2 regions of the Metabacillus rhizosphaerae genome follow, and region 2 is predicted to be linked to the other one. Evidence: riboswitches for the same ligand, from Rfam matches in the RefSeq annotation. Region 2 holds a riboswitch; the other holds the start of a gene.
The links. A riboswitch is a leader RNA that binds a small molecule or an ion and turns the genes downstream of it on or off. The one in region 2 is predicted to bind S-adenosylmethionine.

Region 1: another riboswitch for S-adenosylmethionine. It lies ahead of WCV66_RS15820 (2-hydroxyacid dehydrogenase); the one in region 2 lies ahead of mtnW (2,3-diketo-5-methylthiopentyl-1-phosphate enolase).

What each region holds. Positions count from the first base shown of each region.
Region 1 covers NZ_CP147403.1:3,225,773-3,229,992, reverse strand. The annotation lists gene WCV66_RS15825 (molybdopterin oxidoreductase family protein) at 1-1,379, opposite strand, end outside; SAM riboswitch class I at 1,540-1,629, shown strand; gene WCV66_RS15820 (2-hydroxyacid dehydrogenase) at 1,759-2,760, shown strand; gene WCV66_RS15815 (FGGY-family carbohydrate kinase) at 2,776-4,220, shown strand, end outside.
Region 2 covers NZ_CP147403.1:4,428,099-4,432,318, reverse strand. The annotation lists gene WCV66_RS21525 (carbon-nitrogen family hydrolase) at 1-148, opposite strand, end outside; gene WCV66_RS21520 (pyridoxal phosphate-dependent aminotransferase) at 252-1,427, shown strand; SAM riboswitch class I at 1,500-1,608, shown strand; gene mtnW (2,3-diketo-5-methylthiopentyl-1-phosphate enolase) at 1,848-3,089, shown strand; gene mtnX (2-hydroxy-3-keto-5-methylthiopentenyl-1-phosphate phosphatase) at 3,086-3,739, shown strand; gene WCV66_RS21505 (methylthioribulose 1-phosphate dehydratase) at 3,736-4,220, shown strand, end outside.

The DNA.
Region 1 (4,220 bases), 1.2 Mb from region 2:
CTTTCTCCAAATGATGAAATGACAGGTTCCTGCAGATGGATATAGTTATGCCAGTAAGACGTATAAAAATCAGTATTTTCAAAAGCTGATGTAGCAGGTAAAACAATGTCTGCAAACATAGCTGTTTCCGTTAAAAACAAGTCATGAACGACAGTGAATAAATCTTCACGAGCAAGACCCTCACGTACCTTATTAGCATCTGGAGTCACAACAGCTGGGTTGCTTCCATATATGAACAATGAGCGAATGGGCTCTTCTGTTTCAAGTAACGCTTTACCTAATTGGTTCATATTTATTGTTCGAGTTTGCTTTTTCATAAGATCTGGTCGTTGCAGCGCTTTTGTATTATGGGCTAAATAGGCAGAGTTTGATTTCAGAGCTCCCCCACCCTTTACAACCCACTGTCCTGTTAATGCAGGTAAACACGCAATTGTCCTAACAATCATTCCACCATTATCGTGATGCTGTAATCCATTGCCAATTCTTATCATAGAAGGAGAGGTCTCTCCGTACATCCGAGCTAATGTATAAATGTCTTCTACAGCAACACCTGTAACATCTGAGACCATTTGTGGATCATAGTTCTTAACATGTTCTTCTAGCTCTTCATAACCAACAGTATATTCTTTTAAGAATGATAGATTAACAAGCTTTTCTTTGTAAAGAATATGCATAATCCCTAATGCTAGGGCTCCATCCGTACCTGGTAGAATTGGGATAAACCAATCTGCCATTCGCCCTGTTTGATTTTTGTGTACATCAATGGCGATAATTTTAGCGCCATTTTTTCTAGCCTTTTGCGCAATCATCATTTGATGCATATTCGTGCTTACAGCGTTAATTCCCCACATGATAAATAGCTTTGTTTCCGTCATTTCTTCTGGGTCTGTTCCATAACTTCCACCCATTGTATACTTATATCCTTTTGAACCTGCAACTGAACAAATCGTCCTGTCAATTTGACTTGACCCTAAGCGGTGAAAGAACCGGCGATCCATTCCTTCTGCATTGATATTTCCCATATTCCCATAAAAACTATAAGGAAGAATGGTTTCTGATCCTTCTTCTGAGATAAGTTTTTTCCATTGATTTGTAATCGTTTCGATTGCCTCTTGCCAGCTAATTGGCTGAAATTTCCCCTCACCCTTTTCACCAATACGTTTCAAGGGTGTCTTAATTCTCTTTTGATCATAGATTCGTTCACCCATGTTTCGGACCTTATTGCAAATATTCCCTTTTGTTACAGGATGTTCAGGATCACCTTCGATTTTAACGATTTTTCCTTCTTTTTTGTGTATCAGTAATCCACATTGATCTGGACAGTCAAGTGAACAAACTGAAGGCACAACACCATCTTCTATATTTATATATTCCTGCATAACTAGTATCCTTTCATGAAAAAATTGCTTTATAAATTATAACATATCGAACCAATCTTTAGAAAGTTTAGAAAATAGATTGACTTACCTATAATTTTTATTTAATATTTAATACATTGTCTAAATATATAAACAATTTAATCAATTAAATATTTTGTTATTTCTATTAAGAGAGGTGGAGGGACTGGCCCGTCGAAACCTCGGCAACATAATGTGCCAATTCCAGCAAGCATTGCTTGAAAGATAGAAAGAGCTGCCCTTATAGTTTATTGTGAGAACGATAATAAATAACCATCTCTTTCCAACATTTTGGGAAGAGATTTTTTTATTTTTTTGAATTAAAGGGTTGTTTTCAAAGCAAAAAGAGGAGATGAAGAAAATGAATGTCTTAGTAACAGCACCGTATAACGACGAAGGTCTAGTCAAATTAAAGGAACTTTTTGGCGATTGTACCTATCGTTGTTGGAAAGAGAATGGTAGAGCCTATAACGAAGCTGAGTTAATCGCTCTATTAAAAGAATCAAAGGCTGAGGGATTAATAGCTGAGTTAGATAAAGTGACTGAAAATGTATTTGCAGAAGTACCTGAATTGAAATTTGTTGGTGTGTGTCGTGGCATGCCTTCCAATGTTGATGTTGAAGCTGCAACCAAAAGAGGAATTCCGGTATTTTATACCCCCGCTCGAAATGCACAAGCAGTTGCTGAATTATTCATTGGCAATCTCATTACCTTCTATAGACATACAATCGCCTCCTCTGAATGGTTGCAGCAGGAAAAATGGGATGGAGACTACTTACAAGCATATTTAAAGTTCAAAGGAAATGAGATTACAGGAAAAACTATTGGAATGGTAGGATTCGGTGCCGTTGGTCAGAGAATTGCAGCTGTTCTTGAAAGTTTTCAATGCAGCATTCAATACTATGATCCATATGTTGAAAGCCAAAATCCCAACCATACTCGTGTATCCTTGGATGAGGTTTTTTCAACTAGTGATGTCGTATCTATTCACCTCCCTCGTACCGAAGAAACAATCGGAATGATAGATGAACATTATTTAGGACTTATGAAGGAAGACGCAATCTTAGTAAATACGTCAAGAGCAGTTGTCGTTAAGCGAGATGCACTTGTTCATGTCTTAAAAGAAGGTAAAATTCGTGGGGCTATTTTAGATGTATTTTATCATGAACCACCAGATAAAAGTGATTATGAAATCATCAAATTGCCAAATGTTTTAGCTACCCCCCACCTTGCTGGTGCAAGTTATGAGGTTGAGGATCATCACGTATCGATTATGAATCAAGCGTTTACGAAGTGGTATATAAAACGTACTCTTGACGTTCCGACAATCTATAATCAAAAAAGTCTAAATGTAAAGTCATAGAAAGAAGTGAATAAAGTGACATTAAAACAAGGTTATTTAGTATTTGATATTGGCACAGGAAATGCTAGAGTAGCAATTGTTGCGACTACAGGTGAGGTTATAGCTGTCGAAAGAGAGGATATTCAGTATGAAACCGAATCTCTTTATCCAGATAGTCGTTATTTTTCACCTGATTTACTTTGGAGAAAACTTATTTTTTTAGCGAAAAAAGTAATCACAAGCGCACCTGATATTTCAATTAAGGCGATTACCTCGACAAGTCAACGCCAAGGGATTGTCTTACAGGATCGGGACGGGAACTCATTTATCGGCTTACCAAACATTGATAATCGTGGTCGTGAATGGGAACGTACATTGCCTGATCCAGAATTTATCTTTGAAACAACAGGTAGGTTACCTTCTGCCTTGTTTTCGGCTTTAAAGCTTGTTGCCCTTAAGAACCGACAGCCTATGTTATGGGATAAAATCGATACATTTACTAGTATTAGTGACTGGATTACTTATAAATTAAGTGGTGTCTTAGTCTATGAGCCATCCCAGGCAACAGAATCACTGCTATATGATGTTCAAAAAACAGATTGGTCTGATGTGATGTGTGAACAATTTGGGATTTCTAGAAAGTTTTTACCAGAAATTAAAGCATCTGGCACAATACTTGGTGAAATAACACCAACAATCGCAAATGAGTTAGGGTTAAAGAAGGATGTTTTGATTATTGTCGGTGGCGGAGATACTCAACTCGCAATTGAAAGTACATTTGCCGAAAATCGAGATGTCGTCATTGTATCAGGTACAACCACCCCTATTTGCAAAATGACAAATGAATATCGAGTGGATCATGAAAAAAGAGCTTGGACGAATGCTTATACACAAAAAAATACATGGCTACTTGAAACGAATCCAGGGATTACCGGACTAAATTATCAAAAATTAAAAGCTATTTTCTATCCTAATGAAAGTTATCAACAAATGGAAGATGAAATGAGTAAGCTCGAGAACATTGATTGTGTATCAGCGTTAGGTATGTATCTTACTGATGAGAAGAATGCTTCAAAGAAAGGCGGATTTATTTTCAATACTCCATTAGCACATGACTTAACTCGCGCTCATTTTGTCGCTTCTGCTTTATGGGAAATTGCTTGCACAATCAGGTGGCATTATGATCAATTATGTGAAGTAAGTTCTTTCGATTTACCATATGTGTGGGCATGTGGCGGCGGTTTTCAAAGTAGAACTTTAGCAAAATTTGTAGCCAATCTCTTACAAAAAGACGTATATATTCGTCAAGGATACAGTCAAGCATCTGCTGTTGGTGCCACTGTTATTTGCAACAAGACATTAGGATTAACTGACAAACTGTCAGATGAAATCAATATAATTAAGCCTGATATTCAACACAATGACGTTATGTATGAAGAGTGGAAAAAAGCACAACATTTTTTTTCTAAAATGAATGTAAC
Region 2 (4,220 bases):
AGCCTGTTGTCCAAAGCTCAGGTAAAACGATGATCGCTGGATTTTCCTTTTCTACTGCAACAGCTACTTTTTCCTCTACTTGCTGATAGTTGAATGCGGGATCACCGAATTTAATATCAAGTTGTATACAAGTAATGACAGGTTTCAATCAAAATCACACCTTCATTTTTAAAATTTTACTTTACAAGTTGATTCTAACAATATATTATTTGTGACTAGAATTTCAAGAATTTTTTGAGAAGGTGTTAAAAATGAAAACCTTTAAACAATCACAATTATTAGAAACATTACCGAAGCAATTCTTTGCAAGTCTAGTTGAAAAGGTAAATAAGATTATTGCACAGGGTCATGATGTTATTAATCTAGGTCAAGGAAATCCAGATCAGCCTACACCTGATCATATTGTTAAAGCCATGCAAAATGCAGTGGAAAAACCACAATTCCATAAGTACTCTCCATTTCGTGGTCATACTTTCTTGAAGGAAGCGATCGCAACTTTTTATAAAAGGGAATATGGAGTTGAAATTGATCCATCGACTGAAGTAGCGATTCTATTCGGTGGAAAGGCAGGACTTGTTGAGGTTCCTCAATGCTTGTTGAATCCAGGGGATGTTGTACTTGTTCCAGACCCTGGTTATCCGGATTATTGGTCAGGTGTTGAGCTTGCACGTGCCAAAATGGAAGTAATGCCACTAATCAGAGAAAAACATTTTTTACCTGACTATAATAGTTTGACTAAAGAAGCGGTAGAAAAAGCAAAACTTATGATTTTAAACTATCCAAATAATCCAACAGGCGCAACTGCAACAGAGGAATTCTTCGAAGAAACCGTAGGATTTGCTAGAGGAAATGACATTTGTGTAGTGCATGATTTTGCTTATGGGGCTATTGGCTTTGATGGAAAACGTCCAATAAGCTTTTTACAAACTAAAGGGGCAAAAGAGGTCGGGATTGAAATCTATACTTTTTCAAAGTCATATAACATGGCTGGGTGGCGAATTGGGTTTGCCGTTGGTAACCCATCTGTGATTGAAGCCCTAAATCTTTTGCAAGATCATATGTATGTAAGTGTATTTAGTGCAATTCAAGAAGCGGCAGCACATGCCTTATTAAGTCCACAAACATGTGTAGCAGAGTTAAATGCACTTTATGAATCTCGTAGAAATACTTTGATTCAAGCTGTTCGTGAAATTGGCTGGGATGTGACAGCTCCATCTGGATCATTTTTTGCCTGGTTGCCTGTACCTAATCAGTTTGAATCATCTCAGGATTTTTCAGATTACTTATTAGAAAATGCCCATGTCGTGGTTGCAGCTGGAATTGGCTTCGGGGAATACGGTGAAGGGTATGTAAGGGTAGGTCTTCTCACTTCAGAAGAAAGATTAGTAGAAGCTGCTAACCGAATAAAAGCATTGAATTTGTTTTAAAAATCATAGTTGACAGTTCAAAAGTGATCTGTCATAATCCATATTAATTTACTCAACATTATGAACGTTTCGTTCTTATCAAGAGCAGGTGGAGGGACTAGCCCTATGAAGCCCGGCAACCGACTTAAACATGTGTTTGAGCACGGTGCTAATTCTTGCAGCATTCGCTGATAGATAAGGAGATATGCTTGTTATTTATGCATATAAAAGCCCCTTCGATCTATTAGTGTCGAAGGGGCTTATTATATTTTTCGAGCATCATAATACTATAGACTAATACCATCTCTGCCATATGTACAAATGATAATCAATGTTTAAGAAAAAGTAATAGGTATTATCCAATTAAAAATGATAAAATTAGTAAGATAAATAAAAAGATTCAGAATATCAGATACGCTTTAATAGAAAGTAGGGTTTAAAGTGAGTGAAGTAATTGCTACATATCTCGTACATGATGCTAAGGGAGATTTAAGTAAAAAGGCTGAGGGAATTGCTTTAGGTTTAACAGTTGGTTCTTGGACCGATCTCCCATTGCTTGAACAAGAGCAATTAAAGGCACATAAAGGGCGAGTATTAGAAGTCAGTCAACTAGAAAATAGTGAAAAAACGAATCAATACTTAGGGAAGAAAGTTACAAAAGGTAAAATAAAAATTGCTTATCCAAGCATAAATTATAGTCATGATCTACCTGCCATCCTAACAACTATATTTGGAAAGCTGTCACTTGATGGAGAAGTGAAATTAGTCGATTTAGAGCTTTCGGAGGATGTGAAATCTTCATTCCCTGGACCAGCATTTGGTGTTTCTGGAATTCGTGAAGCGTTAGGTATTTATAATCGACCTTTATTAATGAGCATTTTTAAAGGTGTGATTGGAAGAGACCTTACATATCTTAAGGATCAATTAAGACAGCAGGTTTTAGGTGGAGTGGACCTAGTAAAAGACGACGAAATCCTTTTTGATAATCCATTAACACCATTTGAAGATCGGATTATAGCTGGTAAAGAAGTTTTAAAAAATGTCTATGAAGAAACTGGCCATAAAGCATTTTATGCTGTTAATTTGTCTGGAAAAACGTTTGAATTAAAGGACAAAGCGAAGCGAGCTGCAGAGCTCGGTGCAAATGTATTACTTTTCAATGTGTTTGCATATGGACTTGATGTTCTTCAAAGCTTAGCAGAAGATCCAGAGATTTCTGTTCCAATCATGGCTCATCCGGCTGTTAGCGGAGCGTCAACTGCTTCAAGCTTATACGGGTTTTCTAGCTCGTTATTACTAGGGAAGCTTTTACGAATCTCTGGAGCGGATTTCTCTTTATTTCCATCACCATATGGTAGTGTTGCGTTAGATCGCAACGAGGCACTTGGTATTGCGGAAAACTGCTTAAAGGAAGATGTGTTTAAAAAGTCATTCCCAGTACCGTCTGCTGGCATTCATCCTGGTCTTGTACCATTGCTTATCCAAGACTTTGGTAATGACTCTGTGATTAATGCAGGTGGAGGAGTTCACGGACATCCAAATGGAGCCATTGGCGGTGGTCGTGCATTTCGAGCTGCAATCGATGCAACACTTAAGGGTATCACTTTAAAGCAAGCATCGACCTCTGATGAAGATCTAAAACTTGCAATTGATCTTTGGGGTGCAAAAGAGGTGTGCAAATGAACAATAAAGCAATAATCTGTGATTTTGATGGGACGATCACAGAGACAGATAACATCATTGCGATTATGAGGCAGTTTGCACCACCTGAATGGGATGGCCTTAAAAAAGATGTACTATCTCAAGAAATTTCTGTTCGAGAAGGTGTTGGAAACATGTTTCAACTTCTACCTTCTTCTATAAAAAAAGACATTGTTCAATTTATATTAGATCATGCTGAAATTCGCCCTGGTTTTAAAGAATTTGTCCAATATACGAAAGAAAAAAATATTCCGCTTTATATTGTTAGTGGGGGCATTGATTTTTTCGTTTATCCAATCCTTGAAGGTTTGATTGATGAAGGACAAATTTATTGCAATAAAGCTGATTTTTCGAATGAAATGATTACTATTGAATGGCCTCATAGCTGTGACCATACATGTGATAATGATTGTGGCTGCTGTAAACCTTCACTAATTAAAAATTTAACAAGCAAGGATCAACTCAAAATAGTTATTGGAGACTCGATTACAGATTTACAAGCAGCAAAACTGGCTGATTTTGTGATCGCAAGAGATTTTCTCTTAGAAAAATGTGAAGAATTACATTTGCCACATAAACCATTTACAACCTTTTATGATGTAATTGAGATAATTGAGGGGGTGTCAGTATGAGTCTAATGGCTAAAAGATGGGAAGAGCTTGCTGATATTAAAAGAGTACTAGCAAGACGTGATTGGTTTCCAGGTACGAGTGGAAACTTGGCGATAAAGATTGATGACGAGCCTATTAGTTTTCTCGTTACTGCAAGTGGGAAAGATAAAACAAAGGAAACAAACGAGGACTTTTTACTAGTTGACAGTAAAGGTCAGCCAGTTGGAGAAACTCACTTAAAGCCTTCTGCAGAGACACTTCTCCATGTTGAAATTTTCAACAAGACGAATGCTGGCTGCAGTCTACATGTTCATACAGTTGACAATAATGTGATTTCTGAATTATATGGTGATAAAGGAAGCATTACATTTAAAGGTCAAGAAATTATAAAAGCATATGGATTATGGGATGAAGATGCTGAGTTTACTATTCCGATTATCTACAATCATGCACATATCCCAACATTAGCAGCTGATTTCGCTAAGTTTGTGAAAGCAGATGC